One region of the Promicromonospora sp. NPDC057138 genome, then DNA from elsewhere that is predicted to be linked to it. Evidence: predicted binding sites of a transcription regulator. Region 1 holds the regulator's gene; the other holds the start of a gene.
The links. Region 1 encodes Rex, which represses fermentation and respiration genes when NADH is low (regulators of the CRP and FNR family bind a similar motif). Its sites were predicted from a motif close to CTTGTGAANNNNTTCACAAG; they were not measured.
Positions count from the first base shown of each region.

Region 1 (3,399 bases):
CTCGCTCCTGACGGTGATCACGGCGTCGGCCACGGTGCCCGTGTTCGGCGAGCTCATCACCGACCCGATTCACACCGTCGAGCGCATCGACACCCCGTTCGCGATCCTGCTGGGCGGCCTCACGTTCGTCACGGCGACGGTCGGCATCAACATCGTCGCGAACTTCATCTCGCCCGCGTTCGACTTCTCCAACGTGGCCCCGCAGAAGATCAGCTGGCGGATGGGCGGCATGATCGCCGCCGTCGGCTCGGTGCTGCTGCTGCCCTGGAACTGGTACAACAACGCCGACGCGATCCACTACACGCTCGGCGTGCTGGGCGCCCTGATCGGCCCGCTGTTCGGCATCCTCATCGCCGGCTACTACGTCGCGGCCAGGCAGCGGATTCTCGTCGACGACATGTTCACCATGTCGCCCGAGGGCGCCTACTGGTACACGAACGGCTACAACCGCAACGGCGTGCTCGCGATCTTCCTGGCCGGCGTGCCCACCGTGCTCCTGGGCGTGCTGCCCAAGCTGATCGCCGACCTCGGGTACTTCGACATCTCCTGGATCGGCAACTACACCTGGTTCATCGGGTGCGGGCTCGGCTTCGTCGCCTTCCTGTGGCTGGAGCGGCTCAGCCCGCAGATCCCATCCTTCGACGGCGTCACCGAGGGCGTGGTCGACGGCAACACGGACACCGCGGCCTGAGCGTGCGGATCCACCTCATCAATCCCAACACCTCCCGGGCGATGACCGACAAGATCGCGGTCACCGCCCGGGAGGTCGCCGGGCCCGACGTCGAGGTCGTCGCCACCTGCCCCGCGCCCGGCGCGGGCCCGGCCGCCGTCGAGAGCCACACCGACGAGGCATGGGCAGCGCTCGTCGTGGCCCAGGAGGTCGCCTCCGCCGAGGCGGCGGCCTCGCCGGGCGCTGGGCTGACGCCCGACGCCTACGTCGTCGCCTGCTTCGGCGACCCCGGCCTGGACGCGGCCCGGGAGCTGACCGCCGGCCCGGTCGTCGGGATCGCCGAGGCCGCGATGCACGTCGCGACCCTGTCGGGCCGCACGTTCGCCGTCGTCACGACGCTGTCGCGCACGCTCGGCCGCGCGCACGACCTGGTCCGGCGCTACGGCTTCGAGGACGCGTGCGTCGCCCTGTACGCGGCGGACGTGCCGGTCCTCGAGCTGGAGGACGCCGGCTCGGCCGCCCGGGAGAAGATCGCCGAGCTCTGCGAGCGTGCGGTCCGCGACGACGGCGCCGACACCGTCGTGCTCGGCTGCGCCGGCATGACCGACCTCTGCGCGGACCTCACCAAGCGCACCGGGGTCCCGGTGATCGACGGCGTGGCGGCCGCCGTCGGCCTGGTGTCGGGAATGGTCCGGATGGGCGTGGGAACGAGCAAGCGCGACGAGTACGCGCCCCCACAACGCCCACCGTCGAGCCGCGCCTGACCCACCTTGGTTGTGGGCGCGGCCGTTGCGACTACCTGCCCGTCTTAGGCGCAACGGTCGCGCCCACAACCAAGGGTCAGAGCGCAGCCGCGCGCGTCGCCGCGTGGAAGGCCAGGATCTGGAGCTCGCCGCCGACGTCGACCGAACGCACCACCACGTCCTCGGGGACCTGGAGCGCGATCGGCGCGAAGTTGAGGATCTCGCGGACGCCCGCGCCGACCACGGCGTCGGCCACGTCCTGGGCCACGTGGCCCGGCAGCGCAAGGATCACCATCGTCACGCGGTCACGGAGGATGACGTCGGCCACGCCGCGGACGTGCTCCACGTTCACGCCGGCCACGCGGGTGCCCACGACGTCGGGCGACGCGTCGAGCAGCGCCACCACCTGGAAGCCGCGCGTCGAGTACCCCGAGTAGTTCGCGAGGGCGTGCCCGAGGTTGCCGATGCCGACGATCGCGAGCCGGTGCTCGGTCTCGAGCCCCAGGGCGACGGTGATGTAGGAGGCGAGCGACTCGACGTCGTACCCGACGCCGCGGGTACCGAACGAACCCAGGTACGACAGGTCCTTGCGCAGCTGCGCCGAGCTCACGCCCGAGCGCTCGGCGAGCTCCGTCGAGGAGGTGAGCCCCACCCCCTCGGCCGCGAGGTCGCGCAGGGCGCGCAAGTAGTACGGCAGCCTCCCTACGGTTGCCGCCGGAACTGTCCCGTCACTGAGTTCGACCACGTGCTGCTCCCCTCCCCGCAACCACTGTGTCGCGGGCGTACGCACACACTGCCGGGATGATCATGCCAGGAGGCGGGCCAGGCGCGCACCGTCCACGCGCCAGAAACCTTGCTGGACCCCGTCCACCTCGACCACGGGGACGTACTCCCCGTACTTCTCCCGCAGTTCGGGCGCGCTGTCGATGTCAACCTCGCGCCACTCGGCTCCCGCACCCTCGCACACCTGCACGACGACGGCGCGTGCGTCCTCGCACAGGTGGCACGCCTCTCGTGTGTACAGGACGACGCGGGCCTCGGCGGGAGTTGTCACGCCCCGAGGTTACGTCAGGGGCGGGGTACCGAACGGTCGGTGTCCGGCAGCCGTCCGTCCGCCCAGCGCACGCCCCAGGCCAGGACGAGGAAGACGACGGCGACGATCGCGGCGTTGGTCACCGCGCCCGCGTAGCCGAGTACGTTCACGTCGAGGAACGGGTACGGGTACCAACCCGTGGCGGCGCCGCGCACGAAGGTGTAGACGAGCCACGCGATCGGGTAGACGACCGACCACCACACGGTCTGTGCGGTCACGCGCGGCCGTGGCCCCAGCCACAGCCAGACGACGACGGCGAACAGCGGCGCCAGGACGTGCAGCATCGTGTCCGACACCAGCAGTGCGCCCGTCATCTCCATGCCGCGCAGAACGATGTTGTAGACGATCCCGGTGACCGCTATGCACAGCAGCGCGTCGAGGCGCAGCACCCGGAAGACGGGACCGTCCCGGCGCGGGTTCGAAGCGAGCGCCAGCGATACCCCGCCGATCAAGAGGTTCGACTCGATGGTGAAGAAGCTGAGGAGCCGGACGATGCGGTCGGCGGGCGTGGGCGCCATCCCGGGGCCGCCCGCGATCGCGAGGACGAGCTGGATCGTGAAGCCGCCGAGCGCCAGAACGGCCACGAGCAGGTGGAGGAATCGGGCGAGCGTGGCCTGCTCCGGCGTACTGATCCCTGGCGTCACGTGCCGGTTCTATCACGGTCGACTCGGCCGCGCGGTGTGACTTGCCCGACGTGCCACGCGGATAGAGTGACCTCCATGCCGTCGACGCACCTCTCGTCCGCCACCGCGGCGTTCTTCGACGTCGACAACACGATCATCCGCGGCGCGAGCGCCTTCCACCTCGCCAAGTCCGCGTACCAGCGCAAGTTCTTCGGTACGCGCGACATCCTCAGGTTCGCCTGGGTCCAGGCGCGGTACCTGCTCTGGGGC
Region 1 is NZ_JBHUUX010000042.1:26,494-29,892, forward strand. It holds gene ACFT2C_RS20025 (NCS1 family nucleobase:cation symporter-1) at 1-691, shown strand, start outside; gene ACFT2C_RS20030 (aspartate/glutamate racemase family protein) at 694-1,434, shown strand; gene ACFT2C_RS20035 (redox-sensing transcriptional repressor Rex) at 1,511-2,158, opposite strand; gene ACFT2C_RS20040 (glutaredoxin family protein) at 2,219-2,467, opposite strand; gene ACFT2C_RS20045 (Pr6Pr family membrane protein) at 2,482-3,150, opposite strand; gene ACFT2C_RS20050 (HAD family hydrolase) at 3,226-3,399, shown strand, end outside.

Region 2 (3,399 bases), on a different contig from region 1:
AGGAACGCCAGCATCGCCACCAGCCCGAACGTCGCGAGCGTCGTGAAGTCCACGGCCCACGGGTAGAGGAAGACGACCTCGATGTCGAAGACGATGAATGTCATCGCCACCAGGTAGTACTTGATCGGCAGCCGGCCACCGCCCACCGCGTGCGGCGTCGGCTCGATGCCGCACTCGTACGAGTCGAGCTTGGCGCGGTTGTACCGCTTGGGGCCGATGACAGCGCTCGCGGCGACGCCACCGAGCGCCAGGACGGCCCCGATCGCCATCAGGATCAGGATCGGTACGTAGGGATTCATGCTGTGCCCTTCGTGGACGACGTGCCCTTCGTGGACGTGATGTTCATGAGCTCGGGACCACCCTGGTCAGGCCCGCGATGACGCGGTCGACCCAGTCGCCGCCGTGGGGCTCGTAGCAGTCGGACAGGAGCTTGAGCGTGAACTGCATGACGACCTGGCGAGGCAGCCCGTACCGGACGCACAGGCGCATGATCTCGGGGTGCTCGATGAGCCGCACGAACCAGCGGCCCAGCGTGTAGTAGCCGCCCAGGTCGTCGCGCATCCGGTCCGCGTAGGTGGCGAGCGTGGCCTCGCGGGCGGCGTCGGTGGTCTTGTGGCGGGCCTGGCTGATCGCCTCGGCCGCGACCCGGCCGGCCTGCAGCCCGTACGCGATGCCCTCGCCGTTGAACGGGCTCACCATGCCTGCGGAGTCGCCGGCCAGGAGCACACCGTCCGCGTAGAGCGGGCCGCGGTTGTAGCCCATGGGCAGCGCCGCGCCGCGGATCGGCCCGCGCTCCGGCTCGTGCACCAGGTCCCAGCCCTCCGGCGCGCTCTTGGCCAGCCAGGTCTCCATGAGGCGCCGGTAGTCGATGCCCGCCTTGGACTGGCGCGCGGGCGTGGAGTGCACGCTGCCCAGGCCGACGTTCACCGTGCCGTCGCCGAGCGGGAAGATCCAGCCGTAGCCCGGGAGCAGGTCGCTCTTGCCGGGCTCGCCGTCCCACAGCTCCAGGTGCGACTCCATGAACGGGTCGTCGTGGCGCGGGGTGCGGTAGTAGGCGCGGACGGCGGTGCCCATCGGCCGGTCGTCCCGGCGTTCCCGCCCGACGGCGAGCGCGAAGCGCGAGCTGACGCCGTCGGCCGCCACCACGACGGGCGCGCGCAGCTCTTTGACGGGGCCTTCGGCGCGGCCGCGCGCGTCGAGCGGCTGGGCGGTCACGCCGACCACGCGGCCGCCGTCGTCGTCGCGGAGCGGGCCGGTGACCTTGGTGCGCTGCAGCAGCTTGGCGCCGCTGGCCTGCGCGTGCTGGGCCAGGGTGTGGTCCAGCGTCATCCGGGAGCGGGCCATGCCGTAGCCCGGGTAGGTCGTCAGGGTGGGCCAGTCGAGCTCGTAGGAGCGGCCGCCGCCGTGGACGCGCAGGCCGCGGTTGCGGATCCAGCCGTCCTCCTCGCGGGTGGGCACGCCCATGCGGACCAGCTCGGCCACGGCGCGCGGCGTCAGGCCGTCGCCGCAGATCTTGTCCCGCGGGAACTCGCCCTTCTCCAGGAGCAGCACGTCGAGACCCGCGGCCGCGCACCAGTGCGCGGTGGACGAGCCCGCCGGACCGGCGCCCACCACGATGACATCCGCGTCGTCGCGTCTCTCTCTTCGCACGTTCACCCCCGTTGGGAACCCGCTGCTGGTCGTTGCTGACCTCGCTGCGCGGGGTTCGGCCGGGCTTCCTGACACGCCCTTGTGAACCCTGTCACAACACCGACACCCTAGCCACACTTAGGGGGGATTGTGTAGGAAGGTTCCCCTTACTTGGGGCACCCCTCATCGCCGAAGTAGAGCGCCTGTCCGGACACGGGCTCTACTTCGCCGATCGGGTATCGGCGAAGTAGAGCGGGTGTCCGGACAGGCGCTCTACTTCGGCGGTCCGGTGGAGGACGGTCAGGACGGGCGGACGGCGCGGTGGAGCGCCACGATTCCGCCCGTCACGTTGCGGTAGGCCGCGTGCTCCCAGCCGGCGTCGAGCATGAGGCGCGCGAGGTCGACCTGGGTGTGCCAGGACCGGATGGACTCGGCCAGGTAGTCGTACGAGCCCTTGTCGCGGGTCACGACGTTCGCCACGATTGGCAGCGCCCGCATCAAGTACTCCTGGTAGACCTTCCGGAACGGAGCCCAGGTGGGGGTAGCGAACTCGCAGATCACCGCGCGCCCGCCCGGCCGGACCACCCGCAGCATCTCGCGCAGGGCCGCCGTCGTGTCCACGACGTTGCGCAGGCCGAAGCTGATGGTGACGGCGTCGAAGGACTCGTCGGCGAACGGCAGCCGCGTCGCGTCGCCCGCGACGAACGGCAGGTCCGGCCGGCGCGTCTTGCCGACCTGCAGCATGCCGATCGAGAAGTCGGACGGGACGACGAACGCGCCGTCCGCGGCGAAGGGCTCGCTGCTGGTCCCGGTGCCCGCGGCGAGGTCGAGCACGCGCTCGCCCGGCATCGCCGCGACCGCCTCGACCGTGAGGCGGCGCCAGCGCCGGTCCTGGCCCAGGGAGATGAGGTCGTTCGTCAGGTCGTAGCGGGCGGCGATCCCGTCGAACATCGACGCGACCTCGGCCGGCTTCTTTTCCAGGCTTGCGCGGGACATGCGGCCATAGTTTCACGGCCCGGCGGCCGGCTGCGGTGGGCGCGGCCCACCCGGCAGAGCGTGGTCGGCAATCTGTCAGGTGATCGGCAACCCGAGTTGCCGATCACCTGACAGATTGCCGAACACACGCGACGGGTGAGCCGCCGGTGTGAGGTCCGCTACGGGGCGGTCCGGCGGGGGCCCGGCGCGCTTATCCTGAAGCAGATGATCGCTTCACCTGCCGGACGCACCCCCGGTGCGCAGACCGGCACCCCCGCGTCCGGCACCTGGACCCTCGTCGCGCCGGCCGAGCCCGACGACATACCGCGGGGCGCGCCCCACGGCCCGGAGCTCGTCGTCCGCACCGTAGCGATCGACGACCTCCCCGACACCCCGACCGCGCTCGTCGACCGGCTCCCCGACACCAACGGGCTCGCCTGGGTCCGGCACGGCGACGGGCTCGTGGGCTGGGGCGAGGCGCTGCGGTTCGAGACGTTCGGCCCGGGCCGCTTCGCCGACGCCGACGACGCGTGGCGCCAGGTGCTCGACCGCGCCGTCGTGCACGACGACGTGACCCTGCCCGGCAGCGGCCTGGTCGCGTTCGGCAGCTTCGCCTTCGACGACGTCACGCCCGGCGACGAGTCCGAGGACCCCGCGCGCGCGAGCGGCGTGCTGATCGTGCCGCGCGTCGTCGTCGGACGGCGGGGCGACCGGGCCTGGATGACCACGATCTCCCTGGTGGGCGACCGGTCCGCGCCGGTGGGCGACGACCTGCTGTCCGCCTACCCGCACCAG
Region 2 is NZ_JBHUUX010000029.1:969-4,367, reverse strand. It holds gene ACFT2C_RS16465 (NADH-quinone oxidoreductase subunit A) at 1-299, opposite strand, end outside; gene ACFT2C_RS16460 (geranylgeranyl reductase family protein) at 343-1,650, opposite strand; gene ACFT2C_RS16455 (demethylmenaquinone methyltransferase) at 1,930-2,625, opposite strand; gene ACFT2C_RS16450 (isochorismate synthase MenF) at 2,830-3,399, shown strand, end outside.
Region 2: a site for Rex is predicted at 1,729-1,748, ahead of ACFT2C_RS16460 (geranylgeranyl reductase family protein). Genes of this name have one in related genera too.